Regions from separate parts of the Rhizobium centroccidentale genome, predicted to be linked through region 1. Evidence: predicted binding sites of a transcription regulator. Region 1 holds the regulator's gene; each other region holds the start of a gene.
The links. The regulator PhoB, encoded in region 1, activates phosphate uptake and scavenging genes when phosphate is short. The targets are predictions, from matches to a motif close to TGTCATNNANCTGTCAT.
Positions count from the first base shown of each region.

Region 2: PH562_RS11235 (phospholipase C) is a predicted target of PhoB. The motif match lies at 2,349-2,365, and genes of this name have one in related genera.
Region 3: PH562_RS15435 (UDP-2,3-diacylglucosamine diphosphatase) is a predicted target of PhoB. The motif match lies at 2,021-2,037, and genes of this name have one in related genera.
Region 4: PH562_RS26555 (DUF2794 domain-containing protein) is a predicted target of PhoB. The motif match lies at 2,109-2,125, and genes of this name have one in related genera.

Region 1 is NZ_JAQJCG010000016.1:98,263-102,180, reverse strand. It holds gene pstB (phosphate ABC transporter ATP-binding protein PstB) at 1-230, shown strand, start outside; gene phoU (phosphate signaling complex protein PhoU) at 282-995, shown strand; gene phoB (phosphate regulon transcriptional regulator PhoB) at 1,027-1,710, shown strand; gene PH562_RS20625 (GcrA family cell cycle regulator) at 1,903-2,430, opposite strand; gene PH562_RS20620 (aspartate aminotransferase family protein) at 2,855-3,918, shown strand, end outside.
Region 2 is NZ_JAQJCG010000006.1:255,180-259,097, reverse strand. It holds gene PH562_RS11240 (cytochrome-c peroxidase) at 1-613, opposite strand, end outside; gene PH562_RS11235 (phospholipase C) at 633-2,261, opposite strand; gene cysE (serine O-acetyltransferase) at 2,586-3,401, opposite strand; gene PH562_RS11225 (WD40 repeat domain-containing protein) at 3,479-3,918, opposite strand, start outside.
Region 3 is NZ_JAQJCG010000010.1:125,458-129,375, forward strand. It holds gene PH562_RS15430 (MFS transporter) at 1-980, opposite strand, end outside; gene PH562_RS15435 (UDP-2,3-diacylglucosamine diphosphatase) at 1,149-1,955, opposite strand; gene PH562_RS15440 (NADP-dependent malic enzyme) at 2,353-3,918, shown strand, end outside.
Region 4 is NZ_JAQJCG010000027.1:39,662-43,579, reverse strand. It holds gene PH562_RS26565 (Bax inhibitor-1/YccA family protein) at 1-622, shown strand, start outside; gene PH562_RS26560 (GNAT family N-acetyltransferase) at 741-1,298, shown strand; gene PH562_RS26555 (DUF2794 domain-containing protein) at 1,686-2,087, opposite strand; gene PH562_RS26550 (DUF1223 domain-containing protein) at 2,462-3,205, opposite strand; gene acnA (aconitate hydratase AcnA) at 3,461-3,918, opposite strand, start outside.

The sequences.
Region 1 (3,918 bases):
CGGCGCTCGATCCGATCGCAACCGCCAAGGTCGAGGATCTCATCCACGAGCTTCGGGAGAATTTCACCATCGTCATCGTGACGCATTCCATGCAGCAGGCAGCCCGCGTCTCGCAGCGTACCGCAATGTTCCATCTCGGCCACCTGGTCGAGGAGAACGACACCGATAAGATGTTCACCAATCCCGACGATTTCCGCACGCAGGATTACATCATGGGCCGTTTTGGTTGATGATGTCAGGCGCGCGGCTCATTTCACACAGTTCACCTTGAGGATAGAAAAATGGTCTCCACTCACATTCTCTCTGCCTATGACGAAGACCTGAAGTTCCTGACGCGCCGCATTGCTGAAATGGGCGGCCTGGCAGAGCAGATGGTTAGCGACAGCGTACGCGCGCTGGTCAACAGCGACGCTGCCCTGGCCCAGAAGGTCATCTCCGACGACGTTGTTCTTGACCATGCCGAGCGCGAAGTCGGCGACAAGGCGATCGTCACCATCGCCCGCCGTCAGCCGATGGCGGCCGACCTGCGCGAAATCATGGGCTCGATCCGCATCGCCTCCGATCTGGAGCGCGTCGGCGATCTCGGCAAGAACACCGCAAAGCGCGTCATCGCCGTGCAGGGCACCGGTGTCCCGCGCCGTCTCGCCCGCGGCATCGAGCATCTCTCCGAACTGGCGCTGAGCCAGCTCAAGGAAGTTCTGGATGTCTACGCGACCCGCTCGCCCGACAAGGCCGTGTCGATCCGCGAACGCGACGAAGAAATCGACGCCATGTACACCTCGCTCTTTCGCGAGATGCTGACCTACATGATGGAAGATCCGCGCAACATCACCACCTGCACGCATCTTCTTTTCTGCGCCAAGAACATCGAGCGCATCGGCGACCATGCCACCAACATCGCCGAGACGATCTATTACATGGCGACGGGCGCGCAGCCGGAAGGCGAGCGCCCGAAGGATGATACCGCCAATACCGTCGGCGCAGTGACGGAATAATCTGGAAGAGAAGAAAGGAGACCATAGGCGCATGGTTCCGAGAGTTGCTGTTGTAGAAGACGAGGAAGCGCTTAGCGTTCTGCTGCGCTACAATCTTGAGGCCGAAGGCTTCGAGGTCGATACGATCCTCAGAGGCGATGAGGCCGAGCTGCGTCTCCAGGAGCGCATCCCCGATCTCCTGATCCTCGACTGGATGCTCCCCGGCGTATCGGGCATCGAGCTCTGCCGCCGGCTGCGTATGCGGCCGGAGACGGAGCGCCTGCCCATTATCATGCTGACGGCCCGCGGCGAGGAAAGCGAGCGCGTGCGCGGGCTTTCGACCGGCGCGGACGATTATGTCGTCAAGCCGTTCTCGACGCCGGAGCTGATGGCCCGTGTCAAGGCGATGCTGCGGCGTGCCCGCCCGGAGGTTCTCTCCACGGTGCTGCGCTGCGGCGATATCGAGCTGGATCGCGAAACCCATCGCGTCCATCGAAAGAGCCGCGAAGTGCGACTGGGGCCGACGGAATTCCGCCTACTGGAGTTCCTGATGTCCTCGCCGGGCCGCGTCTTCTCGCGTTCGCAGCTGCTCGACGGTGTATGGGGTCACGATATCTACGTCGACGAACGCACGGTCGACGTCCATGTCGGCCGCCTGCGCAAGGCGCTCAATTTCTCCAATATGCAGGATGTCATCCGCACCGTTCGCGGCGCGGGCTATTCCATGGAAGCCTGAGCGGCTTGCCGCTCGGGTATCACTAAAGCATGTCGCGCAAAAGTGCGTAGCGGTTTTGCGAGAACGACATGCGCCAGACGGAAAACCTAAAGCATAGGAAGCGAATCTGAAAGATCGTGACGTGCTTTAAATAGCGGCGGAAATAGAAAAACGGGCCTCGAGGGCCCGTTTCTCATTGTCTTGCTGTGACTTTCAGCCGTTGTTACGACGGCGGTCATGCACCGGCTGGTATGCCATGCGCTGATGATAGGTGCAGTAGGGCGAGGAATCCGGGCTGTCATTGCCGCAGAAGTGGAAGTCGTCCTTCAGCGGGTCGCCGACCGGCCACTTGCAGGTGCGCTCAGTCAATTCCGTCAGGCCGAGGCGGCGGGAGATCGGAACGACGACGTTCGATGCCGGCCGATACTGGATTTCATTGACGGAATCGATCTCGATCTCTTCCTTCAGCATGGTTGCGCCCTGCTGGCGGGCGACGACCGTGCGGGTAGCAACGCGCGATCCGTAGGTCGCGGCGCGGGGTGCAGCTGCGCTGCGCTTCGGCGTGCGCGCTGCGGTTGCCGTGCCGCCCGCCTTCGCTCGGCCGGGAAGGTTCAGGCGGTGCACCTTGCCGATGACGGCATTACGGCTCACGCCACCGAGCTGCGCAGCGATCTGGCTGGCGCTCAACCCTTCGGACCATAGCTTTTTCAGCTTCTCGACGCGTTCGTCTGTCCAATTCATGCCCTGTCTCCGCTGTCGCGTTTCCGATGGCAGAATCCCTCACCATTGCCTCGCATGGGAACGAGGCGCGAAACGCTCTAAAATTGTGGTGACTAGTTCCGCCGCATGCAGTCTAGCAATTGCTTTTTAACCTAGTGTGAGGCTGACTCCGTGACAAGAGTCGCGAGAATCTTGAGGAATCGATTTCGAGGTTTTCCCCAACTTGCTGCCCAGGCGTGGCATTTCTGCAATAGGCGCCGCCGAACCTATCTCTTTTGCCCGCAAGCGTTATCTCGCACCTGCTAAAACGCCAGTTTTGTTGACATCGCGGTGCAAAACATCAATAGTGCCCAGGCCGCCGCAAGGCGGCATTTTTGATTTTTTCGGACCCGTTTCATCAAATGGAAGCGATCGGTCCTTAGAGTTGTGATCAGGAGATATGGCCATGGCCGAGACCACGCCGCTTTATGACACCTACATGCGCGCTCCGCTACGGTTCGAGCGAGGCGAGGGCGTCTGGCTGGTCACCGAAAATGGCGAACGCTACCTCGATTTCGCAGCCGGCGTCGCGGTCAACTCGCTCGGTCACGCCCATCCGCACCTCGTTGCCGAATTGAAGGCCCAGGCCGACAAGGTCTGGCACCTGTCCAACCTCTATGAGGTGCCCGGTCAGGAGAAGCTGTCGAAGCGGCTGACGGAAGTGACCTTCGCCGACAAGGTGTTCTTCACCAATTCGGGCGCGGAGGCGCTGGAGTGCGCCATCAAGACTGCGCGGCGCTATCAGTTCGCCAAGGGGCATCCCGAGAAGTTCCACATCATCACCTTCGAGGGCGCCTTCCACGGCCGCACCATCGCAACGATCGCCGCCGGTGGCCAGGAGAAGTATATCGAGGGCTTTGGGCCTAAAGCACCGGGTTTCGATCAGGTGGAGTTCGGTGATCTCGATGCCGTGCGTGCTGCCATCACCGACGCGACGGCTGCGATCCTGATCGAGCCGGTTCAGGGCGAGGGCGGCATCCGCCCCGCCACCAACGAATTCCTGCGCGGGCTGCGTGAGATCTGCGACGAGCACGGCCTGCTGCTGATCCTCGACGAAGTACAGTGTGGCGTCGGCCGCACGGGCAAGCTCTTTGCCTACGAATGGGCCGGCATCAAGCCCGATATCATGGCGGTCGCCAAGGGCATCGGCGGCGGTTTCCCGCTCGGTGCGTGCCTCGCGACGGCGGAAGCCGCTTCCGGCATGAAAGCCGGCACACACGGCTCGACCTATGGCGGCAATCCGCTTGCCATGGCGGTCGGCAATGCCGTTCTCGACATCGTGCTTGCCGAAGGCTTCCTGCAGCATGTGCGCGATGTCTCGCTGGTGTTCCGCCAGGGGCTCGCCTCGCTCAAGGATCGCTTTCCTGACATCATCGAGGACGTTCGCGGCGAAGGCTTGATGCTCGGCGTCAAGGCGGCCATCCCGCAGGCGGAGCTGCTGCAGGCGATCCGCGCCGAGCATCTGCTGGG
Region 2 (3,918 bases), on a different contig from region 1:
AGATGGTGGCCGCATCGGCATTCGCCATTTCGAAGGGCGAGATCATCGGCTGCAGGGCCTGTTCCTCCAGCGAATCGACGCGCCCATCCCAGAACATGCCGCCCTGCGGCACGAGGTTTACTGCGGCTGCCGCTTCGGCCTTGACGACCGCTTGGGCGGTCAGCGGGCCGGTGACGGCGGCGGGGGCATTGGCGAGAGCCACACCCGATGCTTCGGTCATCGGCGAGGCTTCCGCCGCTTCGTCGGCAGCGCTCTCTTCTCCGATCGAGAAGGAAGGCGTCGACATTTTGTAGGCGAGGCTCGGCACCGCGCGAATGCCCGGCCGATCGAGATGCGGGCCACCGAGCTGGACGGCGAGGCCATTGGCCGGCGCATAGTGGTTGGCCGGATCATGGCAGGTGGCGCAGGATATCTCGCCGCCGCCGGAGAGCGACTGATCGAAGAACAATCGTTTGCCGAGCTGGGCCACCGCGCTCAGCGGTACCCGGTCATCATAGCCATCAGTTGTCGAAGCACTGGCGGCCGGTTCGTTTGCCATGCCGACAGCCGCACCCGCGAGCGAGAGGCCCGCGAGCGCGAGGAGCGACAGGAGACGGCGGTAGGTCAGGGGCATTTCCGTCTCCCTTATGGATTTACGATGCCTGGTTGCCGGTCTTCGGATCGAGGATGAGCTTTGGCGCGTCACCCTTGGACCAGTCGAACATGGTGTTCAGCGAGCCCGAGAGCACATCGAAGGAACCGCCGCCGAGACGGGCGCCGGCCATCCAGTTGTCTTCGATGAAACGCATGACGGAGGTCTGGTCGGTCAGCGTATGGTCGACGAAGTTGACCTTGGCATAGGGCGAGATGACGAGCAGCGGCTGGCGTGTGCCATAACCGCAACGTCCCTGCGCCGGCAGGCCGTTGACACCAGGCAGGGCAGTACCGGTGGAACAGCTGTCGCCGTTCAGGACGTCGTAGCCCTTGACCGGGAGCTTCGACGGATTGACGACAGCGTGGGCATGGTCATACCAGCCGTCGGAATCGTCGTAGAGGATAATGACGGCGGTGTCCTTCCAATCCGGCGAATTCTGAACGGTGTTGACCACCTCAGTTACGAATTCCTGTTCGTCGAGCGGGTCGGAATATCCGGCATGGCCGTCCTGATAGGCGGGCGCCTTCAGGAAGCTGATCGTCGGCATGTTGCCGTTCTTCAGTGCCGCATAGAAGTCGGTCACGTCGTACTGGTGATTTGCCGCATCGGTCGTGCCGATGGCTGCCACGGAAGACGGGCGTGCATGCGTCGGGTTGGCGGTCGAGGCATAATATTGGAACGGCTGGTGATGCGGAATGTAGTCGCTGTAGTTGACCTTGGTGACGGTCGACGTGGTCGCGCGCTTGCAGCCCGTCGTGCCGTCCGGGTTGGTTAGCGAGAGGTCGAAGCCGCCTTCGAAGAAGCCCCAGGTGATCTTGTGCTCGTTCAGCATGTCGCCAATGTTCTTGCCATACATCAGTGCCGTCTGCCCGACCGAGCAGACGTCGCCGGTCGGATCGAAGTCGCTGATCGCGGTCCAGCCGCCATTGCCGTCGGGCACGATGCGGCCCTTGGAATAGGTGCCGTCACTTTCCAGCGTATAGCCGGGCGGCAGGATGGCGCCATTGGTCTGACCGGAAATCAGGTTCAGCGCGCCGGGGGTCGAGGGGCCGAAATTGGTGGAGAAGGAATTGTCGTTCAGCGCATAGTGCTGGGCATAATTCCAAAGGGCCGTGACGGTGTTGCCGTCATAATAGCCCATGACCTGGCCCTTGGTTCCGAATGCGCCAGCGGCACCCTTGGTGCCACGGCCGGTATTGGCTGGGAAAAGGTCCATGGCGAAGTTGTTGTAGGCGGCCTGTTCGGCGGTATAGCCATGGTTCTGTGACTGGGTTGCCGCCTGCGTACGATCGAGCCGGAAGGGGGCTGCCGCATCGGCGCCGTTTGCCGTGTTGGTCTTGTTCGGATTGGTATCGAGAAGGCCGGCATTGGCGAGCGTGTTGATATCTGTCGGCGTGTTGTCGGCCGCCTTGAATGCCGGCTCGCCGTCGACATTCGCGGCTTTGGGGTAGGTCGCGAAATAATGGTCGAAGGAGACGTTTTCCTGGAAGATCACGACAAGATGCTTGATGGGGGTCGCGGTATTCGGAGCCGGGTTTAGGTCAGCGGCACCGGAGGCGGAACAGAGCAAAACAAGGCCAAGCGCGCTGCCGGCGACAAGGGCGGCGCGACGTGAAAGACGGGTCATCATCATATCCTCTTCGAGTGGGGGCATTGCTCCGGCGCATTTGCGCCACGCCGAGCTTAGAGAACCCTTTCGAGCTATCAATGGAGTATGACAGTTCCATGAAGGGCGCGGACAGGCGATTGCGTCATTGATATGGCATCTCCGGCAAGCACTTGATTCTGCTGTGCTGGATGCAGAACGGTACGAGACGCCTGTCCGGAGCGTTTACAGTGCTACCTTATGTCACGGACTGCCAGCGGGGTGTTTCCTCACCCTCCTCGTGCTTCGACACGGCCCTTGGGCTTCCTCAGCATGAGGTAGCCACAGTCCTTCATTCAGGTGAAATCAGATATTCTGGTCCATCGTCTCGGCCGGGATCTCGTCGGCCCGGTGAATACGGACGACCACAGCCGGGACGCCTGCAACGGTGCAATGCGGCGGCACGGGCTTCACCACGACGCTGCCGGCGGCAACCTTGCTGAAGGCGCCGACTTCGATATTGCCGAGGATCTTGGCGCCGGCGCCGATCATCACGCCGTGGCGGATCTTCGGGTGACGGTCGCCGCTTTCCTTGCCGGTGCCGCCGAGCGTGACGTTCTGCAGGATGGAGACCTCATCTTCGATGACGGCAGTCTCGCCGATGACGATGCCGGAGCCATGGTCGAGCATGATCGAGGTGCCGATCTTCGCCGCCGGATGGATATCCGGGCCGAAGACGAGCGAGACGAGATTGGAGAGCCAGCTCGCAATTTCCTTGCGGCCTTCCGTCCAGAGCGCATGGGCGATGCGGTGCGTCTGTAAGGCGTGGAAGCCCTTCAGATTGAGAAGCGCGTGCAGGTAGGTGGTGCAGGCGGGGTCGCGGGTTCGCACCGCGACGAGGTCCGCTTCGGTTGCCCGCAGGATGGCGGGATATCGCGCCAACACGTCGGACAGCAGCGAAAGCATGTCACCATGCTCGATCCTGACGACGCAGAGCCGGGCGGCCAGCACGTTGGCAAGGCTTTTGGCATTGGAGCTTCCGGCAAGCAATTGCGCCTGCAGCAGCGGTGCAAGCGTCGGCTCGCGCGCCGCCAGTTCGGCGGCTTCGCAGCGGGTCACGTCCCAGACGTTTTCGGCTAGGGCAGGAGAATTTTCGGCGATTGCCGTTCCTGACTGAGGCATGATCCTGTCTTTCTGCATCTCATTGTTTTCACGCAATTCCGGACGGAAAACCGCTGCGCACTTTTCCTGGAATTGCTTTAACCGGAGATATCCACAACACCGCAATCGCCGGCTTCGGAGGCGAAGGCGAGTAGCTTGCCGGACTTGCTCCAGCTCATCGATGTGATCGCACCCTTGCCCGGCCGGCGCAAGAGCGCTTCCTTGGCGTCACCGATGCGCACCGCCAGTATCATACCATCGATGAAACCGATGGCGAGAATATCCTCGACGGGGTGGAATTTCACTGAAGTTGCCATGATGTTGGCGCGGGTGCCGAGCTCCAGCGGCGCTTTGCCCATCGGGCCGTCCTTGCCCTGGAAGGGCCAGACGATCGCGGCCGGTGCGCCCGACGAGGCAAGCCATTTGCCCTTGTTGGACCAGGAGAGCGACTTCACCTTGGCGGGATAGCCGGTCATGCGCATATGGCGGGCCTCAGTGCCGGGCTTCGTATCCAGCTTCCAGCCGTGCAGCGCATTTT
Region 3 (3,918 bases), on a different contig from region 1:
ATACGACGCTGAACGCCTGTATGGACGCAGGCATAGGTGCAGGAATGAAAACATTGCAGGATGAAATAGCCGAGGAAGCCGAAATTGATCGGAAACAGGATCCAGCGCAGAATACACATAGTCGCGCCGAAAAAGATCAACGTCCACGCGCTGAACCGCCGAGCGAGCCTCTTCGACAGGAAAAAAACCATAACCTCGGCCGCAACGCCGATACTCCATAGGACAGCAATTTGTGCGCCGGAAAAACCGAGCTTATGCCAGTAGATCGACGCAAAGGTATAGAGCATCGCATGGCTCGATTGCTGTATCGACACGCCGATCATGGTGATGAGCAATTGCGGCGAGCGCAGATTTCCGGTCGGTGATTGCAGATTGATCGGTTGGTTGCGCCGGCGCGTCGGCCCGATACGCGGCGCGAAAAAACCCATCAGCGTCGTCAGAATGAACCCCGCCACCATCACGGGCAATACTGTCGCGCCGCCCCATATGCCGATCAGCTGGCCACCGAGGAGGGTCGACAGAATGAAGGTGATCGAGCCCCAGACCCGCATGGAACCATAATCGAAACCCCAGCGGCGCACGCCCGACATGGCAATCGACTCAACCACGGGCACATAAGGCGCGTAGGTGGCGCCCTGAATGCCGTAGACCAGAAGCACCGGCCAGAAGTCGCTGGTCCAGTAAAGCGCGATTGCGGTCAGCAGTGACAAGGCACCCGACCATAACAATACATCGGCCCGCTCGCTCATATGATCGGCGAGCACCGCGATGATGGGCGTCACGAGCACCCGCACGACCATGGGAATGGCGAGCACCAGGCCGATCTCATGATCGTTGAAATTCAGCCCCGCCAGCCAGACGGGAAAAAACGGCAGCGCAATTCCGTTGACGAACAACGGAGCGCAATAGGACAAGGCGGTGCGTAGGCGGAAATATGGAGGCGCACCCTCGCCCTGGAAGGACTTGATTGCGGGAATCATGACAGACCTGAAGGGGAACTTACTTGTCCCTATCATGCTATCGAGAATACGACTATGGCGAGAAATGGCCAAAACCGTAACGTTTCGGAAAAATCCGAAGCCAGGGCGGTCCCGCGGCGATCAATAATTATGACAAGCCATTATCAGCCACGTGAAGATGCGCAGGAATTACGCCGCCTGGGCACCGATCGGCCGCGGCAATTCTCCGACCGGAGAATCCACCGGCTGCGTCTCGAGAATAGTCCGCCAGGTGATCAGCTCGAACGTGCCGTCCTCATGCTCGGCGATTGCCGTGCAGCTTTCCACCCAGTCGCCGGTATTGATGTAGCGCACGCCGTCGAGATCCTCAATGACCGCATGGTGGATGTGCCCGCAGATGACGCCATCGGCATCGTTACGCTTGGCCTCTTCGGCGACGACACGCTGAAATTCGCCGATGAAATTGACGGCGTGCTTGACCTGCAGCTTCGCCCAGGCCGAGAAGGACCAATAGGGCATGTTCAGGCGGCGGCGCACCGCAGCAAGGCCGATATTGATCAGGATGGCCATGTCATAGGCCCAGTCGCCGAGATAGGCGAGCAGGCGGGCATTGCGGACGACGACGTCGAATTCATCGCCATGCAGCACGAGATATTTCTTGCCGTCGGCCGTTTCGTGCATGGCGCGCTGTGCCACCTCGATACCGCCGAAGTGCATTCCGGGGAAGTCACGCAGGAATTCGTCGTGATTGCCGGGGATATAAACGATGCGCGTACCCTTGCGCGCCTTGCGCAGGAGCTTCTGGACCACGTCGTTGCAATCCTGCGGCCAGTACCAGTTCCGCTTCAGCCTCCAGCCATCCACGATATCGCCGACCAGAAAGATCGTTTCGGCGTCGTGGTAACGGAGAAAATCGAGCAGGTAGTCCGCCTTGGCGGCCTTCGAGCCGAGGTGCACGTCAGAAATGAATAACGTTCGGAAATGCCGGGGGTCCATGTTTTCATTCACGAACTTTATGTCCGTGCCCTATCCTACCTTGGCTATTCCAAAACCAGACTCGTGTTTCAGGAAGATGACAAACCCTGTGCTTGGCGGCTCGGCGGCGAGGTTCAACCGCGTCTCGCAGCGACGGCAAGGTCAGGACGATCGCTTGTAAAGCTGGCGATACCAAGGCGAAACATGGCTAGCCCGGAGCGCAGCGTTCGATCCAAAGGACGTGCGCCGCTTGATTCACGCAAAAAAGGCAATTCAGTTTCGCCACGACAAAAACGCTTTGCGACCTCAATTCCATACTGTGAAGGCGAAGCGATTGATGTATGCAGAAGACTCAAAGCGCAGGCAGGAATGGAGACGCAAGTTGGATACGAACGACACTTCGAAAGCAGCCAAGAACATGGCGAGCGGAAACTTCGACGAACAGGCGCTTTATTTCCATCGTTATCCACGCCCCGGCAAGCTGGAAATTCAGGCGACCAAGCCGCTGGGCAATCAGCGCGATCTGGCGCTTGCCTATTCGCCCGGCGTCGCCGCCCCCTGCATCGCCATCCGTGACAACCCGGAAACGGCAGCCGACTATACGTCCCGCGCCAATCTCGTTGCCGTGATTTCGAACGGTTCGGCGGTACTCGGCCTCGGCAATATCGGTCCGCTCGCCTCGAAGCCCGTCATGGAAGGCAAGGCCGTCCTCTTCAAGAAATTCGCCGGCATCGACGTCTTCGACATCGAAATCGCAGCACCGACGGTCGATGAGATGGTCAACACCGTTTCGGCGCTCGAGCCGACCTTCGGCGGCATCAATCTCGAAGACATCAAGGCGCCGGAATGCTTCGACGTCGAACGCCGCCTGCGCGAGAAGATGGAAATTCCGGTCTTTCACGACGATCAGCACGGCACCGCCATCATCGTCGCCGCCGCTATCCTCAACGGACTGGAACTGGCCGGCAAGAAGATCGAAGAAGTCAAGATCGTCGCCTCCGGCGCGGGTGCGGCCGCACTCGCCTGCCTCAACCTGCTTGTCATTCTCGGCGCCAAGCGCGAAAACATCTGGGTCCACGATATCGAAGGCTTGGTCTACAAGGACCGCAACGTCCTGATGGACGAGTGGAAATCCGTCTACGCCCAGGACAGCGACAAGCGCGTGCTTGCTGAATCCATTCCGGGCGCCGACGTCTTCCTCGGCCTGTCCGCCGCCGGCGTGCTGAAACCCGAACTTCTGGCGCAGATGGCCGAAAAGCCGCTGATCATGGCGCTCGCCAACCCGACGCCGGAAATCATGCCGGACCTCGCCCGTGCCGCCCGCCCCGACGCGATGATCTGCACCGGCCGCTCGGATTTCCCGAACCAGGTCAACAACGTCCTCTGCTTCCCCTATATTTTCCGCGGCGCGCTCGATTGCGGCGCCAAAACGATCAACGAAGAGATGAAGATGGCCGCGGTGCGCGCCATCGCCGCGCTTGCCCGTGAGGAGCCTTCCGATGTCGCGGCGCGCGCCTATACAGGTGAAACTCCGGTCTTCGGGCCTAACTACCTGATCCCTTCACCCTTCGACCCGCGCCTCATCCTGCGCATTGCGCCGGCCGTGGCGAAGGCAGCCGCAGACAGCGGCGTCGCCCTGCGTCCGATCAAGGATTTCGACGCCTATATGGACGAGCTCAACCGCTTCGTCTTCCGCTCCGGCTTCGTCATGAAGCCGATCTTTGCGGCCGCGAAGATTGCCGAGCGCAAGCGCGTCGTCTTTTCCGAAGGCGAAGACGAGCGCGTGCTGCGGGCCGCCCAGGTCCTGCTCGAGGAAGGCACGGCCATTCCGATCCTGATTGGCCGTCCGTCCGTCATCGAGACGCGCCTGAAGCGCTACGGCCTGAAGATCCGCCCGCATACGGATTTTGCCGTCATCAATCCGGAAGACGATCCCCGCTTCCGCGAATATGTCGAGCTCTATTTCTCGCTGGTCGGCCGCGCA
Region 4 (3,918 bases), on a different contig from region 1:
GGCGATCACGGGTGTTGCCGCCTATCTCTCCTTCTCGCTCGCTTTCGCAAACGGACAGATCACGGCCTTCGGGCAGGCGATCTATCTGAGCCCGCTGAAGTGGGTGGTCATTCTCGCCCCGCTGGCAATGGTCTTCTTCCTGAGCTTCAGGATCAACCGCATGAGCGTGGCCGCCGCGACGACGACCTTCTGGGTCTACGCCGCGCTGGTGGGCCTGTCGCTGTCGTCGATCTTCATCATCTACACCGGCCAGAGCGTCGTACAGACCTTCTTCGTGACCGCCGCCTCCTTCGGCGCGCTGTCGCTCTACGGCTACACGACGAAGCGTGATCTGTCGGCGATGGGCTCGTTCCTGATGATGGGCCTCTTCGGCCTGATCATCGCGACGCTCGTCAACATCTTCCTGGCTTCGTCCGCCCTGCAGTTCGCCATCTCCGTGATCGGCGTCCTGATCTTCGCAGGCCTCACCGCCTACGATACGCAGCGGATCAAGGAAATGTACTACACCGCCGATGATGCGACGGTGGCTGGCCGCAAGGCGATCATGGGCGCCCTGTCGCTCTACCTGGACTTCATCAACCTCTTCATGTTCCTGCTGCAGTTTATGGGCAACCGCCGTTAAGCGCAGCGTGAAATGAGATACGAAAAGGCGGCTTCGGCCGCCTTTTTTGTTTGCCTGGCCACAGGCGCTGCGATTTGATAGCTGCCGTCACAAATCCGCAGATCAGGCAATAGAAACAATGTCCGTCAGCCTTCGCAGCGCAACCCCAGACGATCTTTCCCATATCACCGCCATTTACAGAGATTCCGTGCTGAACGGTACGGCAAGCTATGAGATCACGCCACCGAGCCAGGAAGAAATGGCGGCACGGTTCGAGGCGATCCGTGACAAGGGTTATCCCTATCTCGTCGCCGAAGACGAGGCCGGCGCGTTCCTCGGCTACGCTTATGCTTCCTCGTTCCGCACGCGGCCAGCCTATCGTTGGATGGTGGAGGACTCGATCTATCTGGCGCCGGAAGCCCGCGGTCGCGGCGTCGGCCGGCGGCTGCTCGATGCGCTCGTCGAAAGCTGCGAGGCGCTCGGCTTCCGCCAGATGATCGCCGTCATCGGCGGCGCCCATCCCGCCTCTGTCGCCGTGCACCGCGCGGCAGGCTTTGCCGAAGCCGGCCTGTTGAAAGGCACCGGTTACAAGCATGGCCGGTGGCTCGATACGATGCTGATGCAGAAGGCGTTGGGTGAGGGTGCGGAAACCGATCCGGATCCGTCAGTTTATCCAGGGACGTTGTTTGGTGGCTAAAGCAGATCTCGCATATGTCGCACCCCTGATACCCCCTCCGTCACATCTCCCCCACAAGGGGGAGATTGTTGGGAGTTTGCCGCTCGTCTATCAAAACAGTAGGCCGTGATTTCGGCAGACTCGATGTACCCATGAGGCAAAGAGGCTGCAAGTAACCGACCTCCCTCTTATGGGCAGGGGTGATGAGGGGGCTATCGATTTGAATTCATGGATTTTCGTAGTCTTGGCGGGCACCCCCTCATCCGCCTGACGGCACCTTCTCCCCGCTGGGGAGAAGGGGGACAGCTGCGATTTCAGTTCATATGCGATACCCCTGTCCCTTGCGGGGGGATGTTCCGAAAGGGATAGAGGCGGTGCGCACTCTCCGTACGCCTCAATCGATAAGAACTACTTCTCCACCAGCTTCAGCTGCTTATCGAAAACCTTCAGAACTTGACTCAGCTCATGGCCGCGCTTCAGGATCATGCCGTTGGTATTGACGACGGAGAAGGCGCCCTGCTTGGCCGAAAGCTTCGGATCCTTTTCGATGCGGAAAAGCGGCATTTCGCCGGAGCGCTTGAAAACGGAGAAAACCGCCTTGTCCTTCAAATGGTCGATGGCATAATCACGCCATTCGCCCTCGCCGACCATGCGGCCATAGATCCAGAGAATCGCGTCCAGCTCCCGCCGATGAAAGGTCACCGGTAGCGGGTCCTTGCTCTGTTTGTATTCTCTGAGATCAACGACGACGGATGAATTGGTATCGACGGAACGGCTTTCACCGTGTCTCAAATCCGGCTGATCAGTCATCAATCCCCCAGGGGCTATCTCATGACAGGAGAATGACAGTTTGCCTCAGCCACATCAAATTGCAAGACGGCTGACGGCTCACAATTTCTTTCCCATGGCCCAAAGCATCGCGGCAGTGCCGCATTTCAAACAAAACGACGCCCAATTTACAGGAAGTATAGAGGCCGTTTGGCGCCGCCGCGTCAAACGGCCCGGCCGGGGCGCATCGATTAAACCCCAGCCCCGAATGCGTCCTCGCCGGGCACCTCCCCTTTTCGGCGCCAGCCGAAATAGGGAGCTTTTTTGCGTCACGCAAAATAGGGATCTTTTCGGCCGTCAGCCCAAATATGGAGCCTTTTCGGCCCAACCCGAATGAAGGGCTCCAGAAAAGCCGCTCAGCCGTCCGAGCCGACCGTCAAAACAGTCGCCCCGAGAATGGCAGCCGGATCGCCCGAAGATGTCGACGACTGCAGCAGAATCGCAAGGCCTCGCCGGCCGGCCTTATCCAGCACGGTCGACGGCAGCACGAGGCTCATGGCCTTGCCGTCCCACATACCGACTGTTTCGACATCGGATACCGCGTGCATATAGGCGATCTGCTGCCCGGTATTTTCCCCGCCCTTCGGCGCCACCATCTGTTCCTTGTCGAAATAGACGGCAACCACATTGGCCTTGCCCTGCCCGGCCCCAATCTTGATCTCGAGCTCGTCGCCCTTCATGGCGGCATTGACCGGAACCGTCAGCCCCTCGCCCAGGCGCTCAAATTCGTCAAGCTTGACGTTGATGCCACCGAGATCGGCGCCGTTCATATGGTCCCTGCCATTGACGATCGCCTGTGGCGTATAAACTCCGCTGCGCCCCATCGTACGGGCATAGGCATATTGGCGCGCCGTATTGTCCTTGGACGCCATGGTGTCGTTCCAGCCGAGATAGTTCCAATAATCGACGTGATAGGCGAGTGCCACGACATTGCCCTGACGGATCAGCTTGCGAAAGGCCGCATCCGCTGGAGGACAGGAGGCGCAGCCCTGCGAAGTGAAGAGTTCGACGACGCCCTTGATCTTCGGAGCCTCCTGCGCATGCAGCGAACTTGCGAGCGCGATGCCTGCCAGAAGTGGAACCGAAAACCGAAGGCGCATTCTATCTTACCTCTGCATCCAATCTCGAGCGCCGTCTGCCTACACGGGCCCTGCAAAACTCGCTTTTTGGGGCGGCCAGACCACATCAAGCCCGAAAAATCTGAAACAAGAGATAATAGTTTAGCGCGATGACGCAAAGTCACGATGGGGTGAGGCCGAGGTGAACCGGAAGGCTCGCCATACACATCACCGTGAAAAACAAGAGGCCGCCGGAAGAGTTTTCCGGCGGCCTCCAATAACTGCGTTGAATGCCTATCAGGCAGCGAGATCGCGCAGAACCGTCTGCAGGATGCCGCCATTGTTGACGTAGACGACCTCATCCAGCGTATCGATACGGCAGATGATCGGAACGTCCTTCACCGAGCCGTCGCCATAGGTGATCTTGGCAATCTTCCGTTCGCGCGGCTTGATATGCTCCAGGCCTTCGATCGTGACCAGTTCGTCGCCCTTCAGGCCGAGGCTTGCCCAGGTGGTGCCGTCCTCGAAGACGAAGGGGATGACGCCCATGCCGACGAGGTTCGAGCGGTGGATGCGCTCGAAGGACTGGGCGATCACGGCGCGCACGCCGAGCAGGTTCGTGCCCTTGGCAGCCCAGTCGCGCGACGAGCCGTTGCCGTATTCGACGCCGGCGAAGATGACGAGCGGAACGCCCTCGGCCTTGTACTGCATGGCCGCATCGTAGATCGACGTCTCTTCCTTGGACGGATAATGGA